Linked DNA regions of Thioclava sp. GXIMD2076. Each later gene encodes a partner of the first gene's protein in a complex. Links are inferred from orthologs where the notes say so. Each region holds a gene or a part of one and is shown on either strand. Other genes may lie near its edges.

Region 1 (11,534 bases):
GCCAGAGCGGCCCGAGCCGCGCTTAAAATTACGTCAAAAGCCGATTTTTTGGCGGTTTGTGCCGATAGGCCCACTGGATTCTGCACCAGCACACAACCCATCCCCTCGATTCATTTCCATAGGGCGCTAACAATAAATTTCAGTTGTTAAGGAAACTGCGGGGAAAATTCATGCCCCGCCGACGGCCGCCCACTCATTCCGGCCATTAACTTGTTTGAGACAGTTAGAGGGGTACGATCATGACGCTTTGGGACCGCATGATGGATCAGATCGTCCGCCACATGATGCATCGTGGCGTTCTGGAAATCACTTACCACGATGGCACCACCCGCCTCTACGGGGATGGCACCGGCAAACCGGTCAGGATACAGATCAAAAGCCCTGATCTGTCGCGCCATATCGTCATGAACCCCGATATGGGTGTGGGCGAAGGCTATATGAACGGCGATTTCACCATCGAGGATGACGATCTTCCGAATTTCCTGAAGACACTGATCCTCAATCTCAACCGAGAAGGGCTGCCCTGGTTCGAGAAGCCGCTCAATATCCTGCAATTCCTCGGGCGCTCGCTCAGCCAGTTCAATCCGGTCAATCGCGCGCAACAGAATGTCGCCCATCACTACGATCTGTCCGGCAAGCTCTATGACCTTTTCCTCGATGAGGACCGGCAATATAGCTGCGCCTATTTCACCCGCCCCGACATGACACTGGAAGAGGCGCAATCGGCCAAGAAACACCATATCGCCCGCAAGCTGCGCATCGAACCGGGCATGACCGTGCTCGATATCGGATGTGGCTGGGGGGGCATGGCGCTGACGCTCGCGCGCGATTACGGCGCGAAAGTGGTGGGCGTCACTTTGTCGCGCGAGCAGTTCGGTCTGGCCCGGCGGCGTGTGAAGGAGGCGGGGCTCGAGCATCTGGTCGATATCCGCCTGACCGATTACCGCAAGGTCGAGGAAAAATTCGACCGCATCGTGTCTGTCGGAATGTTCGAGCATGTGGGCGTGCCGCATTATCGCGAATATTTCCGCCATGTGCGCCAGATGCTGAACCCCGAAGGCATCTCGCTCATCCACTTCATCGGTCGGGTCACCCCTCCTGGCACCACTTCGAACTGGATCACGAAATATATCTTCCCGGGTGGTTATTGCCCCGCCATGTCGGAATCCTCGGCCGCCATCGAACACGAGAACCTCGTGGTCTCCGATCTGGAGGTTTGGCGCAACCACTATGCCGAAACCCTCCTGCACTGGCGCAAACGGTTCGAGGCCAACGAGGCCCGCGCCGCAGGCATTTATGACGAGACCTTCACGCGGATGTGGCGTTACTATCTGATCGCATCGGAAATGACCTTCCGCTACGGCGGTCAGGTCGTGTTTCAGTACCAGTTGACCCATAAGGTCGAGGATGCGCCGCTGACCCGTGATTATATGTATGACGCCCCCATCGAGCCGACCCGCGCGGTAGCCCCGTTCACTGCTGCTGCGATGCAGAACGGTCAGGCGCAAGACGCCGAACTCCGGGAGGAGGTTCGTCACGCCGCCGAATGAGACCCCCGTAGAGATTGCGGATTTTGACCCTTCGGACAAAGTTTATGCCCTGCCTAATATTTAGGCAGGGCTTTTGCGTCTAACCTCCGCCGCGCGCCAGATCAGGACTTGCGCCGAGGCGTAGTCTGACTATAACCCGCACCAATTTGCGTGAGGCCGCCAAGGCCCGCGCCCTTTGTTATGCGCCGAATCGAAGGAACCGCACCATGCCGAAGAGAACTGACATCAAGTCCATCCTCATTATCGGTGCAGGGCCCATCATCATCGGGCAAGCTTGCGAGTTTGACTATTCGGGCGCCCAAGCCTGTAAGGCTCTGCGCGAAGAGGGCTACCGGGTCATCCTGGTGAACTCGAACCCTGCCACGATCATGACCGACCCTCACATGGCCGATGCCACCTATATCGAGCCGATCACCCCCGAGGTTGTCGCCAAGATCGTCGAGAAGGAACGCCCCGATGCGATCCTGCCGACCATGGGTGGCCAGACCGGCCTGAATACCGCACTGGCCCTTGCCGATATGGGTGTGCTCGAAAAGTTCAATGTCGAGCTGATCGGCGCCAACCGCGAGGCCATCGAGATGGCCGAGGACCGCAAGCTGTTCCGCGAGGCGATGGACCGCCTCGGCATCGAGAACCCGCGCGCGACCATCGTCACCGCCCCCAAAAAAGAGAACGGCAAGTTCGACATCAATGCGGGTGTGCAGATCGCCTTGGGCGAGCTGGAAAACATCGGCCTTCCGGCAATTATCCGTCCTGCTTTCACCATGGGCGGCACCGGCGGCGGCGTGGCCTATAACCGCGATGATTACGAACGCATCTGCCGCTCGGGTCTGGATGCCTCGCCTGTGGCGCAGATCCTCGTGGATGAAAGCCTTCTGGGCTGGAAAGAATTCGAGATGGAAGTGGTCCGCGACAAGGCGGATAACGCGATCATCGTCTGCGCCATCGAGAATATCGACCCGATGGGCGTGCATACCGGCGACAGTATCACCATCGCCCCTGCCCTGACGCTGACCGATAAAGAATACCAGCTGATGCGGACCCACTCGATCAACGTCCTGCGCGAGATCGGTGTGGAAACCGGCGGCTCGAACGTGCAATGGGCGGTCAATCCCGCCGATGGCCGTATGGTTGTGATCGAGATGAACCCGCGCGTGTCGCGTTCCTCGGCGCTGGCCTCCAAGGCCACCGGCTTCCCGATCGCCAAGGTCGCGGCCAAACTGGCAGTGGGCTATACGCTCGACGAGCTGGATAACGACATCACCAAGGTCACGCCGGCTTCCTTCGAGCCGACCATCGATTATGTCGTCACCAAGATCCCGCGTTTCGCCTTCGAGAAATTCCCGGGCTCCGAGCCGTCGCTGACCACCGCAATGAAATCGGTAGGCGAAGCAATGGCGATTGGCCGGACCTTCCAGGAATCGCTGCAAAAGGCACTAGCCTCGCTGGAGACCGGTCTGTCGGGCTTCGACGAAATCGAGATCCCCGGCGCCCCTGATAAAGCCGCTGTGGTCAAGGAAATCTCCAAACAGACCCCTGACCGTCTGCTGTTGATCGCGCAGGCCATGCGCCACGGCCTGACCAATGACGAGATCATCGCGGCCACCGCTTTCGATCCGTGGTTCCTCGACCGTATCCGCGAGATCATCGACGCCGAGGCTGAGATCCGCAAGCACGGCCTGCCCATGGACGAAAAAGGTCTGCGCAAGATCAAGATGATGGGCTTCACCGATGCCCGTCTTGCCCGCCTGACCGGCCGCACCGAAGGTCAGGTCCGCCGCGCCCGCCGCAATCTGGGCGTCGTTGCGGCCTTCAAGCGCATCGATACCTGCGCGGCCGAGTTCGAGGCCCAGACCCCCTATATGTATTCCACCTATGAAGCGCCCGCGATGGGCGATGTGGAATGCGAGGCACGCCCGTCCGACCGCAAGAAAGTGGTTATTCTGGGCGGCGGCCCGAACCGGATCGGTCAGGGCATCGAGTTCGATTATTGCTGCTGCCATGCGTGTTTCGCGTTGTCGGATGCGGGCTACGAGACCATCATGGTCAACTGCAACCCCGAGACCGTCTCGACCGACTATGACACTTCGGACCGTCTCTATTTCGAGCCGCTGACGCTCGAACATGTGCTCGAGATCCTGCGCGTCGAACAGGACAAGGGCACTCTGCACGGCGTGATCGTGCAGTTCGGTGGCCAGACGCCGCTGAAACTGGCCAATGCGCTCGAAGCGGAAGGTATTCCGATCCTCGGCACCACGCCGGATGCCATCGATCTGGCCGAAGACCGCGAGCGGTTCCAAGAGCTGCTGAACACTCTCGGCCTGAAGCAACCGGTCAACGGCATCGCGCATTCGGAAGCCGAAGCCTACGAGATCGCAGGCCGTGTGGGCTATCCGCTGGTGATCCGCCCGTCCTATGTTCTGGGTGGCCGCGCGATGGAAATCGTGCGCGATCTGGAAAGCCTCAAGCGCTATATCAACAATGCCGTGGTGGTGTCGGGTGATAGCCCCGTGCTGCTCGACAGCTATCTGACCGGCGCTATCGAGATCGATGTCGACGCGCTGTCGGATGGCGAGACCGTCCATGTTGCGGGGATCATGCAGCATATCGAGGAAGCGGGCGTCCACTCGGGCGACTCGGCCTGCTCGCTGCCCCCCTATTCGCTCTCGAAAGAGATGATCGCCGAGCTGAAGGAGCAAACCGTCAAGCTTGCGCTTGGTCTGAACGTCAAAGGTCTGATGAACGTCCAGTTCGCGATCAAGGACGGCGTGATCTATGTGCTCGAAGTCAATCCGCGCGCCTCGCGCACGGTGCCCTTCGTGGCCAAGGCAACTGACTCGGCGATTGCGTCGATCGCGGCGCGCCTGATGGCGGGCGAGCCGATGTCGGCCTTCCCCGAGCGTGCGCCCTATCCGGCGGATGCCGGCCCCGAAGACGACCTGCCCTATGCAGACGAGATGACCTTGGCCGACCCGATTACCCCTTGGTATTCGGTGAAAGAAGCGGTCCTGCCCTTCGCCCGTTTCCCGGGTGTGGACACGCTGCTTGGTCCGGAGATGCGCTCGACCGGCGAGGTCATGGGCTGGGACCGCAACTTCCCGCGCGCCTTCCTGAAAGCGCAAATGGGTGCCGGCACGCAGCTGCCAGTCGAAGGCCGCGTATTCATCTCGATCAAGGATGCCGATAAGTCGGAAGATCTGGCCGATGCCGCCAAGGATCTCATCTCGATGGGCTTCACCGTTATCGCCACCCGCGGCACCGCCAAATGGCTGGCCGAGAAAGGCGTTGAAGCGGAGCTGGTCAACAAGGTCTATGAAGGCCGTCCGAACATCGTGGACCGCATGAAAAATGGCGAGATTGCACTCGTGTTCAACACGACCGAGGGCAACCAGTCGATTTCGGATTCCCGTGAAATCCGTTCGGTCGCGCTCTATGACCACATCCCGTATTTCACCACCGCCGCAGGGTCGATCGCAGCTGTCGCTGCGATGAAGAGCCGCGCCGAGGGCGATGTTATCGTGCGCTCGCTACAGGCCTGACCCGTCAGGACATGGTATAGGAAGGCGGCACTCTGGTGCCGCCTTTTTCATTGGGCCGGTTTCATCGAGCCAGTGCCGCCTCGCGCTGCTCCCTCAAAAAAATGGCTCCGCAAAGCGTGACGCGGTGGCGCATATCCTGCCCTACCGCAGCAAAGTCCTCGGGGGCGAGCAGGATCCAACCGCCATCGCGCGGTGTCGCGAGCGTGTCGAAATAGACCGCCATCTGCTCGCGGCTCTGGCTGCGGGAGAGATCCGTCAGTAACAGGTAACGCCCGTTATCGATCCGCGCCATTTCGCGGGCAGTATTGCCATAGAACCCGCTCGAGATGCCGGGCATCCGCATCGCCTCTACGTGTTCGAGCCAGCTGCTATAGGCCGAGAGCACATCGAGGCAGCCCACAAGTTGCTGCGTGCGATCATCCTGCGCGCGAGCGCCCGTCGCACTCGCCAGAACCAGTATCATCACTGCCAGTCGCACAATCATCCGTGTCTCCCATGCTCTCTCCTCTATCGCCAAGATTGCGCCGGATTGGTGGACAATTAATTTACAAATCCCTCCTTGTTTCCAAATTAGAAAATATACATTTGACTCAGGTCAACGCAGTGAGGGCCTCACCATGCCATATTCATGATGCAATATGTGAGGTGCATCATGAGCTATACAGACAAGATATCGACCGTGCGCGGGGAGCTGCGCAGCATAGTCCAAGCCATTCCCGAGGCGATGCAGGGTTTCGGAACGCTCTCTGAAAATGTCGAGGGCGCGGGCGTTCTTGACAGGAAACAGAAAGAGATGCTGGCACTGGGCATGGCCATTGTCCAGCGTTGCGAACCCTGCATCCTCCTGCATGTTGAGTCCTTCCGCAAAGCCGGCGGCACGCGTGAGGAACTGGGCGATATTCTCGGTGTCGCGATCCAGATGAGTGGCGGTCCGGGTGTGATGTATTCGGGCCATGCACTCGCGGCATGGGACGAATTCGCGAAATAATGCGCATCGGCGATATATGATTAATGTCCGCCCTTCACAGGGGATGACATTTCCACAAAAATACGAGACGTTGAGCCATCCCTTATGGAGATGGTTATGATCCCTATCCGAAAGTTGCTGGCCGCCTGCGGCCTCGCCCTTTCTCTTGCAAGCTGTGGTGGAGGAAGCGGACCGACGGTTGGCAAACTCGCGAATCCGTCCTCGCTCGACGCCGCCAATTATCGCGCGCCCGGTATTCCGCTACAATTCGGAGACCGGTCGCCGCACCCGTGGGGGGAATTATCCCCGTCTGATTATCCGATCCACGGGATCGATGCGGCACGCTATCAGGGGCTGATCGACTGGCGCCGCGCTCGCAGTTCGGGCATCCGGTTCGCGTGGCTCAAAGCGACTGAAGGCGGCGATTATATCGATCCGGGCTACGGGATGAACGCCAATGCAGCGCGCGCGGCTGGCGTGGCCGTGGGCGCGTATCACTTCTATTACTTCTGCCGCACCCCGCAGGAACAGGCCGCATGGTATATCAGCCGCGTGCCCCGTGTGCGTGGGGATCTGCCGCCCGTGCTGGATATCGAATGGAACCACCAGTCCAAGACCTGCCGCCGCTTCCCTGATCCGCAGACGGTGCGCGCCGAGATGCGCACCTTCCTCGATATCGTGACCGCCCATTATGGCACCCGCCCCGTAATCTATTCCACCGTGGATTTCTGGCATGACAATGATCTGGAACTGCTGGGGAATTACGATTTCTGGCTGCGCTCGGTGGCAGATCACCCACGCGACCGCTATCCGGGCGTGCGCTGGACTTTCTGGCAATATACCGGCACCGGCATCGCGCCGGGGATTGGCGGGACCGTGGATCTGAACGCCTTTGCAGGATCGCCCACCGGTTGGGCCAACTGGTATAGCGCCCGCCAGCAGCCCTGAGCCTTACCCGCCGCAATCGAAAAGGCCGCCCCGAGGGGCGGCCTTTGTCTTTAGCCATTCACGCGGATGCGCGTGTTCTCGGGGTCATGCGGGCTGTCGACGGTGACTTCCGCCGGATAGTCCTGCCCCATCATGCGCACGGTCAGCTTGGTGCCCGGCTCGGCCAGATCGGGGCGGACATAGCCCATGCCGATCTGCTTGCCGAAGGCGACCGAATAGCCACCCGAGGTCAGGCGCCCGACCTTTTCGCCATCGAGCTTGATCGCCTCGCGGCCCCACGGATCGGCATCGGCCGGACCGTCGATCAGCAACGTCACGCACATCGCACGGATGCCTTTGTCGAGCATCGCCTGCTTGCCGGTGAACTCTTTATCCAGATCCACGAAGCGGTTGAGGCCGGCCTCGAGCGGGGTGGCATCGCGGCCCAGCTCGTTGCCGAAGGCGCGGTAGGATTTCTCCTGACGCAGCCAGTTCTGGGCGCGGGCGCCGACCAGCTTCATGCCATGCTTGGCACCGGCTTCCTGCAGCGCGTTCCAGAGATAGCGCGAGAACTCGATCGGGAAGTGCAGCTCCCAACCCAGCTCGCCGGTATAGGCCACGCGAACGGCGCGGACAGGGCACATACCCAGCTCGATATTGCGCATCGAGAGCCACGGGAAGCGCTTGTTCGACAGGACGGTTTCCGGCTCGGCATCCACGACCAGCTCGTTGAGAATGGCGCGCGCATTGGGCCCTGCCAGCGCGAAGACACCCCATTGCGTAGTGATGTCGTGGATGTCGAGATAGTCACCACCATTGGCGCGGAAGTCCTCGGCCGATTTCTTCAGGTAATCGGCGTCGTAATCCGTCCATGCACCGGCCGAGATCAGGTAATATTCGTCCTCGGCGATCCGCACGATGGTATATTCGGTGCGGGTGGTGCCCGCAGGCGTCAGCGCATAGGTCAGGTTGATCCGGCCCACTTTCGGCAGTTTGTTGCAGGTGAACAGATCAAGGAAGGCCGTCGCACCGGGGCCGCGCACCAGATGCTTGGTGAAGGCGGAGGCGTCGATCAGACCGGCCGTGTTGCGGATCGCCTCGGCCTCGTCCTTGGCATATTGCCACCAGCCGCCACGGCGGAACGAACGCGCTTCATGGTCGAAGTTCGAGGGCGCATCTTTCGGGCCATAATAGTTGGGGCGTTCCCAGCCATTGACCTGACCCATCTGCGCGCCTTCCGCAATCTGGGCGTCGTAGTTGGGCGTGGTGCGCAGGGGGCGGGCCGCCTCGCGCTCCTCGTCGGGATGGTGCAGGATGAAGACGTGCTCGTAGCATTCCTCGTTCTTCTTCACCGCCCATTCATTGGTCATCCACTGGCCGTAGCGTTTGGGGTCCAGCGAGGCCATATCGATCTCGGCTTCACCCTCGACCATCATTTGCGCCAGATAGTAGCCGGTGCCGCCTGCTGCGGTGATCCCGAAGCTAAAGCCCTCGGCCAGCCACATATTGCGCAGACCGGGTGCCGGACCCACCAGCGGGTTGCCATCGGGGGTGTAGCAGATCGGGCCGTTGAAATCGTCTTTCAGGCCAGCGGTCTCGGTGGTCGGGATCCGGTGGATCATCGACATATATTCTTCCTCGATCCGCTCCAGATCGAGCGGGAACAGATCGGCGCGGAAGCTATCGGGCACGCCATGACGGAAGCAGGCCGGTGCGCCACGCTCATAGGGGCCCAAGATCCAGCCGCCGCGTTCTTCACGCACATACCATTTGCTGTCGGAATCCCGCAGCACCGGGTGTTCGGGGTTGCCCGCCTCACGGTAAGCCAGCAGCGCCGGATCGGGCTCGGTCACGATGAACTGGTGTTCCACGGGAATCGCGGGGATCTTGATGCCCAGAAGTTTTGCTGTGCGCTGCGCGTGGTTGCCGGTGGCGGTGACGACATGCTCGGCATGGATATCGACCATCTCGCCCGAACCCACAAGGTTACCGCCCTTGTCCACCATCTTCTCGAGCGTCACGATCCATTCCGAACCAGTCCACTTATAGGCATTGACCTGCAGTTTACGGACAATATCCACACCACGCTGGCGCGCGCCTTTGGCCATGGCCTGCGTCACATCGGCGGGGTTGATATAGCCGTCCTGCGGGTGGAAGAGCGCGCCAATCAGGTCTTCGGTATTCAGGAGCGGCCAGCGGTCCTTCATTTCCTTCGGCGTCAGGAACTCGTGGTAGACATCCGCGGTCTCGGCGATCGAGCTATAGAGCAGATATTCGTCCATCCGCTCCTGGGTCTGCGCCATACGCAGGTTGCCGCAGATCGAGAAGCCCGCATTCAGACCGGTCTCGGCCTCCAGCGTCTTGTAGAAATCCACCGAATATTTGTGGATATGGGTCGTCGCATAACCCATGTTGAACAGCGGAAGCAGCCCCGCCGCATGCCAGGTGGAACCTGCGGTCAGCTCGTCACGCTCGACAAGCATCACATCCTTCCAGCCCGCCTTCGCAAGGTGGTAGGCGATCGAACAGCCGACGGCGCCGCCACCGACGACCAGAGCTTTGACATGGGTTTTCATAGGGGGCATCTCCTGTTGGCCTTTCACCCATTTCTGGCAGAAGCCAAAAGAAGCGGAGCGCCGCGCCCGACCTTTGGCGGCAAAAAACGACAAAGCGTCCCCTCGTGATGTCCCGCGTGATAAAGGAGCGGCCGTGGCTGCGGGCGTTTACCAACTGCACATGAAACTGTCGCAAGGGAAGCCGCATCGGGATATATCAATAACATCCTAATTCTTTAGCCCCCTTTTAACCAAAAGGCCCGTCATGTCGCTGTCGCACTATCTTTCCAGCCTCGTCAGCTCCGTTCATAAGCTCTGGCTCAACCAGCAGAAAAGCGGCAATGCCGCGCAGGGCTTTGCCGCCCAGATGGACGAGAGCGACGCGCCTGCAAGCCTGTCAGGTGCCACCCCCGAGCAGCTGACCAAGGGGGTGACGCCTGCCCAGACCAGCGTGAAGACGGAGACCGCGCAGGTGGGGCTTGTGGTCGAATCCGCGCTGAGCGGCATGCTGACCACCGCGGATAAAGGCAGCGCCACACGTCCCCGCTCCGGCACGCCCTCCTACACCGCACCGGTGGTGGTGCCCGTCGAACAGGTCGCCAACCGCACGGAGACGCCCTCCGGCGCAAACACCAATACCGCGCAGAACATCTTCACCATCGGGCTCGATGGCAACCTGCAGGACAGGACCACAAGCCTGCGCGCGCAAAGCGCATATCAGAGCCTCAACGCCACTGGCCCCGTCTGGAGCGTCGGCGGCGACACCGCGACCAGCCCGCCGCGCACCGGTGGTGGCACACAGATCTTCGATGCCAACGGGTTGGTCTCCACCCATCTGGCGATGTCGTTCTGACCGGTCCACCCACCGCTGCGGTAAAGCGGGCATCGGCGGGTTCCCACCGACACGCCCGCACATGCCTGAAAATCTTGTGACCGGTCTGCAGGGATCCAAAACGCACCGGTCGCAGTTTCTTTCCCGATACAGCAGGCCACACCCGCTGCGAAACACTCGCCGGGCCCTGCAGAGTTTAAGGGAGAAGAGACTATGAAAAAGCTTCTTGCAACCACCGCAATCACCGTTATGGCCGCTTTGCCGGTTATGGCCCAGTCGACCGATACCAATGCTGCCGCCTCCGCGCAGGTCCAAGGTAATGATACGTTCTTCAAGTCCGTGCCGGATGCCGTCATGGCGTCCGATTTCATCGGTAAGCGCGTCTATGCGACCGCCTCGACCGATGCGGATGTGACGGCGGATACCGATATGGATGATATCGGCGAGGTCAGCGATATGATCGTCGGAAATAATGGCGATGTCGAAGCCGTTCTGGTCGATGTCGGCGGATTCCTCGGGATTGGCAAGAAAACCGTGGCCGTTAACCTCGATGCGCTGCAGATGGTCTCGGCCGAAGGCAGCATGGGCTCGGATTACCGCCTGGTGATGAAGGGCGACAAAGCTTCGCTGGAAAACGCTCCAGCTTATTCGCCGGCCATGGATGACATGGACCAGGCCGCCAATGCCGCTGGAAACGGCATGGAGAATGCCGCTGAGAACACCACGACTGTGGCTAGCGATGCCGGCAATGACGTAGCCGACGCGGCAGGCGATGCTGCCGACTGGACCAAGGAAAAAGCTGCCGCTGCGGGTGCCGCTGTTTCGGCGGCTGCTAAAGATGCCGCTGACTGGACCAAGGACAAAACCGCCGAGGCGGGCACCGCGATGGATCAGGCCGGCAATGACATGGCCGATGCAGCCGATGATACCAAGGCCGATATGACGACCGCAGCCGATACGCCCGCCAACCCCGAGGGCACGCCGGTGACCGACTGGAGCACCGTCAAGGCTGCAGACCTGGAGGGTCAGACCGTCTACGGCCCGAATGACGAGTCCATCGGCAAGGTCACCGATGTTGTGACCGACAGCAATGATGGTGTCACGCAAGTGGTGGTTAGTGTCGGTGGCTTCCTCGGGATGGGTGCAAAATCCGTCGCGCTGACG
Region 2 (10,550 bases), 2.5 Mb from region 1 along the record:
CATCGCCCGCAATCCGCTGGTGCAGTGCCTTGCGATCCTACAGGCGGATGGCAGGGTGGATCTCTTTGCCGAGCCTGCCAAATTCTCGCCCGAGCTGCTGGCCGGACTGGGCCGGGATGTAACGCTCTGCCCACCCGATCAATTCGGCGCGGCGCTTTGCGCGCAATCGGGATCGGTGCTGGTTGATCCGGCCACCGCGCCCTATGCGGTCGGACCGATCCTGTCGGAAGCCGGCGCCACGCCGCATTATGCTTCCGATCCCTGCGTTCTGCCCAAAGCGCGCAAGAATGCCGCCGAGATTGCGGGCATGAAAGCCGCCCATCACCGCGATGCCTGCGCGATGGCCGAGTTTCTGGCATGGCTCGATGCGGAGGCCCCCAAGGGCAATCTGACCGAGATCGACGTGGTGACCGCGCTGGAAAACTGCCGCCGCGCCACCAATGCCCTGACCGAGATCAGTTTCGATACGATCTGTGGCGCGGGACCCGACGGGGCCATCGTCCATTACCGTGTGACCGAAAAGACGGACCGTCCCGTGAATACGGGCGAGTTGCTGCTGGTGGATTCGGGCGGGCAATATGTGGATGGCACCACCGATATCACACGCACCATTGCCGTGGGTCCGGTCCCCGAGGAGGCCCGCGCACCCTATACACGCGTGCTCAAAGGCATGATTGCGCTCTCGATGGCGCAATGGCCCGAGGGCGTGGCCGGCAGCCATCTGGATGCGCTGGCGCGGATGCCGCTCTGGCAGGCCGGTCAGGATTATGACCACGGCACCGGCCATGGTGTGGGCGCGGCGCTGTGTGTGCATGAGGGGCCGGTGCGGATTTCGCGCGCCTCGACCCTGCCCATTGAAACGGGCATGATTCTTTCAAACGAGCCGGGCTATTACCGCGATGGCGCGTTCGGCATCCGGATCGAGAATCTGGTTCTGGCCACTCAGGCCGCAAAATCCCCCGAGGCCGACGAGAGCCGCCGGATGCTGGCCTTCGAGACCCTCACATGGGTGCCGATCGACACCCGTCCCGTGCTGGTCGATCTGCTGGACCCGCCCGAGCGCGACTGGCTCAACGCCTATCACGCGGACTGTCTGGAGAGGATCGGGCCGCATGTCTCGCCCGCGACGCGGGATTGGATGGAGAAGGCCTGCGCGCCGATCTGACCCTATATCACGCGGCCTTCGGGCCGCGTTTTTCTTGGCCGCCTCACAGCCTGTCCGGACAGGAAAACAGGACACCAGAAAAGCAAAAAGCCCCACGAAGGGGCTTTTGCTTCTCCATCCGGAGAATGGTGCGGTCGAGAAGACTCGAACTTCCACGGGAGTTACCCCACAGCGACCTCAACGCTGCGCGTCTACCAATTCCGCCACGACCGCACTGTCTCTGGCTTGGTGAGGGCTATCTAGCGGGTGGCGCGGGCGTTGAAAAGAGGAAAAATGCACTTTGGCGATTTTTTCTTTGATCTCCGCCCGTTCCCCCTTTTTTATAAGGGTTTGCGGGCTTGCATCCTTGCCCCGAAAGCGCGACATCAGGGGAAATTCCGGAGGATGCCATGGTAGAGTGGATACATTCAGACAGGCCCGTCGCTTATGAGGAGGCCTTGGCCTTCATGGAAGCCCGTGTGGCCGCGATTCATGCCGGCGAGGCCGAGGAAGCCATCTGGCTTCTCGAACATCCGCCCCTCTATACGGCGGGCACCTCGGCACAGCGCGAGGATCTGGTCGATCCCGACCGCTTCCCCGTCTATGAGGCCGGTCGGGGCGGGCAATATACCTATCACGGGCCGGGCCAGCGCATCGCCTATGTGATGCTCGATCTCAACCGCCGTGGCCGCGATGTGCGCGGCTTCGTGCAGAAGCTCGAGAACTGGGTCATCGCGGCGCTTGCCGATTTCAACGTGAAGGGCGAGATCCGCGAGGGCCGTGTGGGGGTCTGGGTCGAGCGCCCCGACCGTCCACGCGGTATCGACGGATCACTGGCCGAGGACAAGATCGCCGCGATCGGGGTGAAGCTGCGCAAATGGGTCAGCTTCCACGGCATCTCGATCAATGTCGAACCGGATCTGGAGCATTTCACGGGAATCGTGCCCTGCGGGATCAAGGATCACGGGGTCACCAGCCTTGTCGATCTGGGCCTGCCGGTGGAACTTGGCGATATCGACGCCGCCCTTATGGCGCATTTCCCCGAGATCTTCGACCCTAGCGAAATTGATGCCCGCTAAGTGAATACCTATATCGGGACTGATTGTGTTATCATACCGACCATGTCCGGTGGCCCGCCTACCGGCCAGAGGACTGACCTGAGGACCCTTGCGATGAAGATCAGCCGTTATGCCACACTCGCCGCCATCGGTACAACTCTGGCCTGCGCCACCCCCGTTTTCGCGCAGGATGCCGCGAAGGGCGAGAGTGATTTCCGCACCTGCCGCTCCTGCCATGCGATCACCGCCCCCGACGGATCGGCGATCGTCAAAGGCGGAAAGGTCGGCCCCAACCTCTATGGCGTGATCGGGCGCAAGGTCGGCAGCCTCGCAGGGTTCCGCTACAAGGACGGGCTGAAATCTCTGGGTGATCAGGGTCTGGTCTGGACCAAGGCCGAGCTTGAAGCCTATATCACCGACCCGACCGGCTGGCTGCGCGAGAAAACCGGCGACAGCTCGGCGCGCTCGGGAATGACCTACAAAGCCAAAAGCGGTCAGGCCGATATCGCCGCCTATCTGGAATCGGTCGCGAAATAAGCGCGACCCGAACCCGCCTTCCGATGCCCGCCCCGTCCGGCGGGCATTTCCTTTCGAGCGGTTTGACTGTATTGCGGGCTCGATTCCGCCCTTCAGGAGACCCGACATGCCGCAAGAGACCGCCAGCCCACAGCCCGCGACCATCGGCTCGGCGCGGTTTTCCGACCACAAGACGCTCGGCATCCTGTATCTCCTGACGGCGCTGGTGGTCGGGCTGATCTCGGTGCTGTTCACGGTCTATATGCGGCTCGAGCTGATGGAGCCGGGGGTGCAGTATCTGTGCTCGGAAGGCACACGGCTCTGGCCCGGCACGGCGCCCTGTTCGCCCAATACCGCTTTGTGGGAAATGCTGGCCGCCTCGCACGGGGTGCTGATGATGTTTTTCGTGGCGATCCCCGGACTTTTTGCGGGCTTCGGCTCCTATATCCTGCCACTTCATCTGCGCGCACCCGAGCTGGCCTTCCCGCGGATGAACCGCAGCGCCTACCAGCTCTATGTGCTGGCCTGCCTGATGGGCGTGGGCGCGCTCTTCTCGGCCCATACTGCTCCTATCGCCATTGCGGCCCTCTTCGTCATGGGACTTTCGACGATTCTGACCGCGATCAATATGGTCACGAGCGTGCTGAACATGCGCGGCGCGGGCATCACCTTGCACAACGCCTCGCCCTTCGCATGGTCGATCCTTGTGACGGGGGCAATGGTGCTCTGCGCGCTACCGGTGCTGGCGGGTGCGATCACCATGATGCTCGACCCAGCCTACCGCCGGATCATCCATAGTGACGACCCCGAACTTTACCGCCAGATCCTGTGGTTCTTCAGCCATCCGCAAATCTATATCATCATCCTGCCGGGCTTCGGGATCATCTCGCAGATCGTCACCACCTGCGCAGGGCGCCCCCTGTTTGCCCAGAAAGCGGTGATCTATGCGATGCTGGCGATCGGCCTTCTGGGCTTTGCCACATGGGCGCATTACATGTTCACCCGCGGGCTGATGGCGGGATCCGAAAGCGGCTTCACGCTGGCGGCCACGATCGTGGGGCTTCCCACGCTGGTGATCCTGTTCTCCTGGGTGATGACACTGGTGCAGGCGCGGCCCCTGTGGCGCACGCCGTTGCTATGGGCTCTCGGTTTCATCTTCCTCTTTGTCGTGGGCGGGCTGAGCGGGTTGCTGCTAAGCGGCGCGCCGCTCGATATCGACCATGCCAGCACCTATTTCGTGGTGGCACATTCGCATTATGTCATGAGCCTCGGTGCGATCTTCGCCCTCTTTGCGGGGATCTATTTCTGGATCGGCAAGATGACGGGGCGCGCCTATCCCGAATGGATGGGACAGCTGCATTTCTGGCTGATGTTCCTTGGCACCAACCTGACCTTCTTCCCGCAGCAGATTCTCGGGCAGGAAGGCATGCCGCGCCGGATACTGGACTATCCGCAGCAATTCGCTCTGCTCAACCAGCTTTCCTCTCTAGGCACCTTCCTGTCCTTCGCGTCTTTCCTGCTGTTCATCGCAACGATCCTCTGGACCCTTCTGGCAGGCCGCAGGGAGGCGATGCCCGTCTGGGTTCACGCGCAGATGAGCCCCGAATGGACGCTGCCCTCACCGCCGCCTCCGGATTGTTTCGAGACGCGGCTCTAGCCTCCACTCAGGCAGGGCCAATTGGCAGACAGCGGTATTGGCGCTCGACTGTCAGCGCCGCAGAGCGTGCCCATTCGTCGGATTTGCGGTTCACGCTGGCTTCGAGCGATCCACCGCTCGATACACCTGCCTTGAGCACTGAGATCAGCGTCTTGGCAAAGACCGGACCATAGGAAGCGATCTCGTGTTCATAGGCCTGATGGGCCTTCTGTGCACGGGCACGTGTCTCCCGCTCGTCCGCTCCCTTGCTGCAGGCATAGGCAAGTTTGCCACCGCTCTGGCTCGAGAAGGACAGGATCTCGCGATCCGGCATGGCCGACTGCACCTGCCCCGTCGGATTGGTGCAGGCTGCCACTGCGCCAAGCATCATAACCCCCACAATCGGCTTCCACTGTATCATGCCAGACATACGACCCCTTCCGCTGAGTTAACGGGGAAGGGGTGTGAAGATCATGGGCTTCAAATGCAAGTCACGGCTTCGCAAGGTGGCGGGGATCGGCCTGCCGCTCAATGTCCGCCGAGCATATGCGGGAGCACGGAATGCGCGAGCTCTTCCAGTTCGCCAATCGTCAACTGGTCAAACATATCGCGCGACATGCCCCGCAGGTCGCGTTCTTTACGCAGGCCCTTGCGGGCCGCCAGAGCCACCTGCGCTGCGCGGGCATTTAAAACCGAAATCATATCCATCCTTCAACCCTTTCTTACACGTCACTAAAGAATGCCAATGAAGGGATTAAAGATGGGTTCCGACACAACCTGAAGATTAGGCAGATTTGTGCCGGATACGGCGTGATACGCATAAAAAATGGCGGCAAAAGCCGCCATCTCCATCCGCCCCATGCGCCTGTCAGGCCGAGAGCCGGTCCTTCACGCGCGGACCGACAGACGCGAAATCCATCTGGCCGGTATATTTGCCCTTCAGCACGCCCATGACACGGCCCATATCACGGATCGAGCTGGCCTCGATCTCGGCGATTGCCGCATCGATGGCCGCCTTGACCTCGTCATCATTGAGCTGGCGCGGCAGGAAGGTCTCGAGAATCTTGATCTCGGAAAGCTCTTGCTCCGCCAGCTCCAGCCGCCCGCCCTCTTCATAGGCCCGCGCGCTTTCATGGCGCTGCTTCACCATCTTGCCCAGAATCTGCATCACGTCGGCATCGGTGATCTCGTGTTCCTCACTGGTGCCGCGCATCGCGATCTCGCGATCCTTGATGGCCGCATTCACCAGACGGAGCGTCGACAGACGCGCCTGATCCTTGTCGCGCATCGCCTCTTTCAAGGCGGCGTTAATTTTTGCGCGCATGTCCACGGCAAAACCCCTCTTCATGTTCAAGCGGGCAGGATACTCCGATCGTCACAAAGGCACAATACAGCTAAGCCATTGTATTTAATGCATATCATGTTTTCTCTTTGAGGTCTTGACCATTGGGGCCTACGCTCGTAGGTTCCGGCAGATTTTGCCCCGGGGAGTCGCGCCATGTCTGCAAACCACCAGTCATCCGAAAAACCCACCGCGCTGATCGCGCTGGCGGACGGACAATTGTTCTACGGGAAAGGCTTCGGTGCCACCGGTGAAACCGTCGCGGAACTCGTGTTCAACACCGCCATGACGGGTTATCAGGAGATCATGACCGATCCGTCCTATGCAGGTCAGGTCGTTACCTTCACCTTCCCGCATATCGGCAATGTCGGTGTGAACGCGGAAGATGACGAGACCCAGGATCCGGTTGCCGCCGGCATGGTCGTCAAATGGGACCCGACGGAGCCGTCAAGCTGGCGCGCGACCTCGAACCTCGTCGACTGGCTCGAGAAGCGTAACCGGATCGGTGTGGGCGGCATCGATACCCGCCGCCTGACCCGCGCGATTCGCCAGCTGGGCGCGCCGAATGTGGCCATTGCCCATAATCCCGACGGTGTTTTCGACATCGAGGCGCTGGTCAAGAAGGCCCGTGACTGGTCCGGTCTGGTCGGCCTCGACCTCGCCAAGGACGTGACTTGTGCACAATCCTACCGCTGGAACGAAATGCGTTGGGCATGGCCGGATGGCTACAAGCCGCGCACCGAGGAAGGCAAGAAGGTCGTCGCCATCGATTTCGGTGCCAAGCGCAACATTCTGCGCTGCCTCGCCTCTGCCGGTGCCGATGTAACAGTGCTTCCCGCAACCGCGACCGCCGAGGAGATCCTCGCGCTCAACCCCGATGGGGTGTTCCTGTCGAACGGTCCGGGCGACCCTGCCGCGACCGGTGAATATGCCGTGCCGATGATCAAGGACATCCTTAAGACTGACCTACCGGTCTTCGGGATTTGCCTTGGACACCAGATGCTTGCGCTGGCTCTGGGTGCCAAGACCATCAAGATGAACCACGGCCATCACGGCGCGAACCACCCCGTGAAGGATCTCACCACCAACAAGGTGGAGATCACCTCGATGAACCACGGTTTCGCCGTGGACAGCCAGACGCTGCCTGAAGGTGTGACCGAAACCCATGTGTCGCTGTTTGATGGCTCGAACTGCGGGATCGCTATGGAAAGCCGGCCGGTCTTCTCCGTGCAATACCACCCCGAAGCCAGCCCGGGCCCGATGGACAGCTACTATCTGTTCGACCGTTTCATCGCCGCGATGAAATAATCCCCACAGAGTTATCCACAGCCTCGAGGGCGTTTTCCCGCAACGGAAAACGCCCTTTTCATTTGTAGTTAACGTTTGATTCAACTTTTAGGCGAAATCTTGTCCTCAGTTTTAGCCTGGGGGCGAACGCATGAAAACGACTCTCTACGGTCAGAAGGCCGTATCCTCGGACAATCTGTCCGACCTGACCGCGCGGCTGGCCAAGCCCAAGCGGCGCGTGCCACCGCCGAGGCGGGCACAGATCGGCCGCACGCCACTTGGCCAGATCCTTGTCGATATGGGCTATCTCAGCCCGGGGGATCTACTGAAAGCGGTATCGCTGCGCGGGCGCGAGGAGGCGCGGCTCGGCGATATCCTGATCGCCCATGGCTGGATCACCGAGACCCAGCTGATGGACGCCTTGGCCCAGCAATGGAACGCCAGCCCCTATGATCTGGCGCAGGACCCGCCCGATCCACGGCTGATCGACGCAATCGGGGCCGAGCTGTGCTGCACCAAGGTCATCGCGCCGGTCAAACGGGTGGGTGGCGTGACGCTCGTGGCCTCCGCCCATCCCGATCTCTTTGACGAGATCCGCAAGGAACTGCCCGAAGCCTATGGCCCCTATCGGATGGTGATCTCGACCGAGCGCGCCATCACCGACAGTCTTCTGGCGCGCAGACAGACCCATATGATCCGCCGCGCCGAATCGCGCGTCGCCTCGGAAATGAGCTGCCGCCTGCGCGACGAGCGCCGCGCCGCGGTTTTCCTCTTCGGCCTCCTGTTCAGCACGGCATTGGGGCTGATCGCGATGCCGCTGGTGGTGTTTTCCATCATCACCGCCTGGGCGATCCTTACCCTTCTCCTGACCACGGGGCTCAAACTCTGGGCCGGCATCACCCAGATCCGCCACAAGGACAGCCGGCCCACGACGGGAGTGGCAGCCCCCGACCGCTTACCGGTGATCTCCATCATGGTGCCGATGTTCCGCGAGCCCGATATCGCGCCGCGGCTGGTGGCACGGATGTCGCGCCTGCATTATCCGCGCGAGCTCCTTGATCTGGTGCTGGTCGTCGAGGAGGATGACCATATGACACGCGATGCGCTGGCCCGCGCCGATCTACCGCGCTGGATGCGCGTCCTTCCGGTGCCCGACGGGCCGATCAGGACCAAACCGCGTGCGCTGAACTATGCACTCAATTTCTGCCGCGGGAGCATCATCGGCGTCTATGATGCCGAGGACGCCCCCCATCCCGACCAGCTGCACACCATCGCGCGGCGCTTTGCCCATGCACCCGCCGATGTCGCCTGCCTGCAGGGCGTGCTCGATTATTACAATCCCTCGACGAACTGGCTCTCGCGCTGTTTCACTATCGAATATGCGACATGGTTCCGGATGATCCTGCCCGGTGTGGCAAAAGCCGGATTCGTGGTGCCGCTGGGCGGCACGACACTGTTTTTCCGCCGTAAGGTGCTGGAGGATCTGGGCTGCTGGGATGCGCATAACGTGACCGAGGATGCCGATCTGGGAGTCCGGCTGGCCCGCAAGGGCTATCGCACCGAACTGGTGTCAACGGTTACACAGGAAGAGGCCAATTGCCGGATGCTGCCATGGATCAAGCAGCGCTCACGCTGGCTCAAAGGCTATGCCATCACATGGGCCGTGCATATGCGCGACCCCAAGCGCCTGATGCGCGATCTCGGGCCCCGTCGGTTCTGGGCGTTTCAGGTGATGTTTCTGGGATCACTCTCGCAATATGTGCTGGCGCCGCTTCTGTGGAGTTTCTGGCTGATGGTCTTCGGGCTGCCGCATCCGATCGAGATGTTGCTGAGCCCGTTCCAGATCAAACTACTGGTGGCGGGGTTCATCACCGCCGAGCTGGTCAATATATGCCTCGCGGTCTGGGCGGTCCGCGGCGAAAGCCACCGGTTTCTGATCCCATGGGTGCCTACGATGCAGCTCTATTTTCCGCTCGGCGCGCTTGCGGCATGGAAGGCGATCTACGAACTCATCGAGAAGCCGTTCTACTGGGACAAGACGACCCACGGGATTTTCGATCTCCATATCACGCTTCCGGGCACCACCAACGAGCAGGCTCCGGCCATGCAGGCCAGCCCTCCGCGTCCGAAACGCGCGCCGTGGATCAACTGAGTGCGATCAGGAGGGTTGACCACCGTGAGCGCGGGCATCGCTCTGGAGCCGGGTGACGAAAGCCTCCGAGATATGGGCCCGCAATGCGGCCCCCGCCTCGTCCTCGTCGCCTGCCGCTATCGCATCGACGATTCGCTGATGCTCGGCCAGAGCGACCTCGCCACGGCCCTCCGCCGCCAGCGACGTGGTCGCCAGAAGCGCCATGGACCGGTGCACGAGATCGAGCTGCTGCACCAGATAGCGGTTATGCGAGGCCAGATGGATCTGCCGGTGGAACCGCTTGTTGGCACGGCTCAGCGCGATCGGATCGCCCAGCTTCTGATGATCTTCCTCGATCATCGACTGCATCACCCGCACTTCTTCGGGCGCGGCATGGCGGGCGGCCAGACGGGCGGCCAGTGCCTCCAGCTCGGCGCGCACGGTATAGAGCTCGGCCAGCTGGTTGTGATCGAGCGAGGCCACGATCAGCGAGCGCCCGTCGCGCGCCAGCATGGATTGCGTCTCGAGCCGTTGCAGCGCCTCGCGCACCGGCGTACGCGATACGCCCAGCCGCTCGGCGAGCTCCGATTCCACCAGCCGGTCGCCCGGCTTATAGGTTCCGGCGTCGATCGCTTCGAGGATCAGCGTGTAGGCGTCTTTTTGCATTATCTGGCTCGCATATCTGGTCGGGAGACCTTAGGAGCCAGCGCCCGCTGTGACAAGCACAAGAAGTGCGACATTTACACTCCGTCCCGAACCGCGCTAAGCATCGGCTATGAGCCACGCATCCCCCCTCCCCGCCGCCATCGACACCAGTGCCTTCGGCCATGTCACCGACTGGGTCTTCGATCTCGACAACACGCTTTACCCGCCCGAAGCTGCGCTCTTCGCGCAGATCGAGGTGAAGATGGCGGATTATGTGATGCGCACCCTGAAGGTCGATGCGGCCCGCGCCAATCATCTGCGCAGCCATTACTGGGCCCTTTACGGAACCACGCTGGCGGGGCTGATGCATGAACACGGTATCGATCCGGTGCCCTTCCTGCACGAGGTCCACGACATCTCTTTCGATGCGCTCCTACCCGATCCCGCGCTTGCCGCGGGCATCCGCGCGCTGCCCGGTCGCAAGATCATCTATACCAACGGCTCGGCACCCTATGCCGAACAGGTGCTGGCCGCACGCGGATTGAGTGGATTGTTCGACGGGATCTATGGTGTCGAACATGCTGATTTCCATCCCAAACCCCGCGCCGAGGCCTTCGAGATGGTCTTTGCCAAGGCCGGCATCACCCCCGCGAAAGGCGCGATGTTCGAGGATGATGCCCGCAATCTCGAGGTGCCGCATGGTCTGGGAATGCAGACGGTCCATGTCGCTCCCGAGGCGCTTGAGGCAGATCATATCGGCCATCACACAAATGACCTAAGCGGCTTCCTGA

What was found.
Region 2: the proteins of carB (region 1) and carA are in contact, whole or in part, in a solved structure (PDB 1KEE), measured with the Escherichia coli proteins. The link is inferred for Thioclava sp. GXIMD2076 from one-to-one orthologs.

Annotation. Positions count from the first base shown.
Region 1 is NZ_CP149932.1:297,081-308,614, forward strand. Bases 1,390-5,289 are described here. They hold carB (carbamoyl-phosphate synthase large subunit), read left to right. Parts: upstream 1,390-1,756; coding sequence 1,757-5,089; downstream 5,090-5,289. Other genes in these bases: WDB91_RS01510 (cyclopropane-fatty-acyl-phospholipid synthase family protein), read left to right, coding at 1,390-1,550; WDB91_RS01520 (hypothetical protein), read right to left, coding at 5,151-5,289. In the rest of the region: more of WDB91_RS01510, read left to right, coding at 240-1,389; more of WDB91_RS01520, read right to left, coding at 5,290-5,573; WDB91_RS01525 (carboxymuconolactone decarboxylase family protein), read left to right, coding at 5,742-6,077; WDB91_RS01530 (GH25 family lysozyme), read left to right, coding at 6,174-7,004; WDB91_RS01535 (FAD-dependent oxidoreductase), read right to left, coding at 7,055-9,559; WDB91_RS01540 (hypothetical protein), read left to right, coding at 9,804-10,391; WDB91_RS01545 (PRC-barrel domain-containing protein), read left to right, coding at 10,584-11,534. UniProt on the Escherichia coli protein: Large subunit of the glutamine-dependent carbamoyl phosphate synthetase (CPSase).
Region 2 is NZ_CP149932.1:2,801,832-2,812,381, forward strand. The notes cover bases 5,013-7,928. They hold carA (glutamine-hydrolyzing carbamoyl-phosphate synthase small subunit), read left to right. Parts: upstream 5,013-5,852; coding sequence 5,853-7,004; downstream 7,005-7,928. Other genes in these bases: WDB91_RS13890 (DUF3008 family protein), read right to left, coding at 5,013-5,056; WDB91_RS13895 (GatB/YqeY domain-containing protein), read right to left, coding at 5,223-5,684; WDB91_RS13905 (glycosyltransferase family 2 protein), read left to right, coding at 7,135-7,928. Outside these bases: WDB91_RS13860 (aminopeptidase P family protein), read left to right, coding at 1-1,165; lipoyl(octanoyl) transferase LipB, read left to right, coding at 1,555-2,223; WDB91_RS13875 (cytochrome C), read left to right, coding at 2,317-2,739; WDB91_RS13880 (cbb3-type cytochrome c oxidase subunit I), read left to right, coding at 2,846-4,375; WDB91_RS13885 (hypothetical protein), read right to left, coding at 4,383-4,784; more of WDB91_RS13890, read right to left, coding at 4,883-5,012; more of WDB91_RS13905, read left to right, coding at 7,929-9,135; WDB91_RS13910 (GntR family transcriptional regulator), read right to left, coding at 9,142-9,780; WDB91_RS13915 (pyrimidine 5'-nucleotidase), read left to right, coding at 9,890-10,550. UniProt on the Escherichia coli protein: Small subunit of the glutamine-dependent carbamoyl phosphate synthetase (CPSase).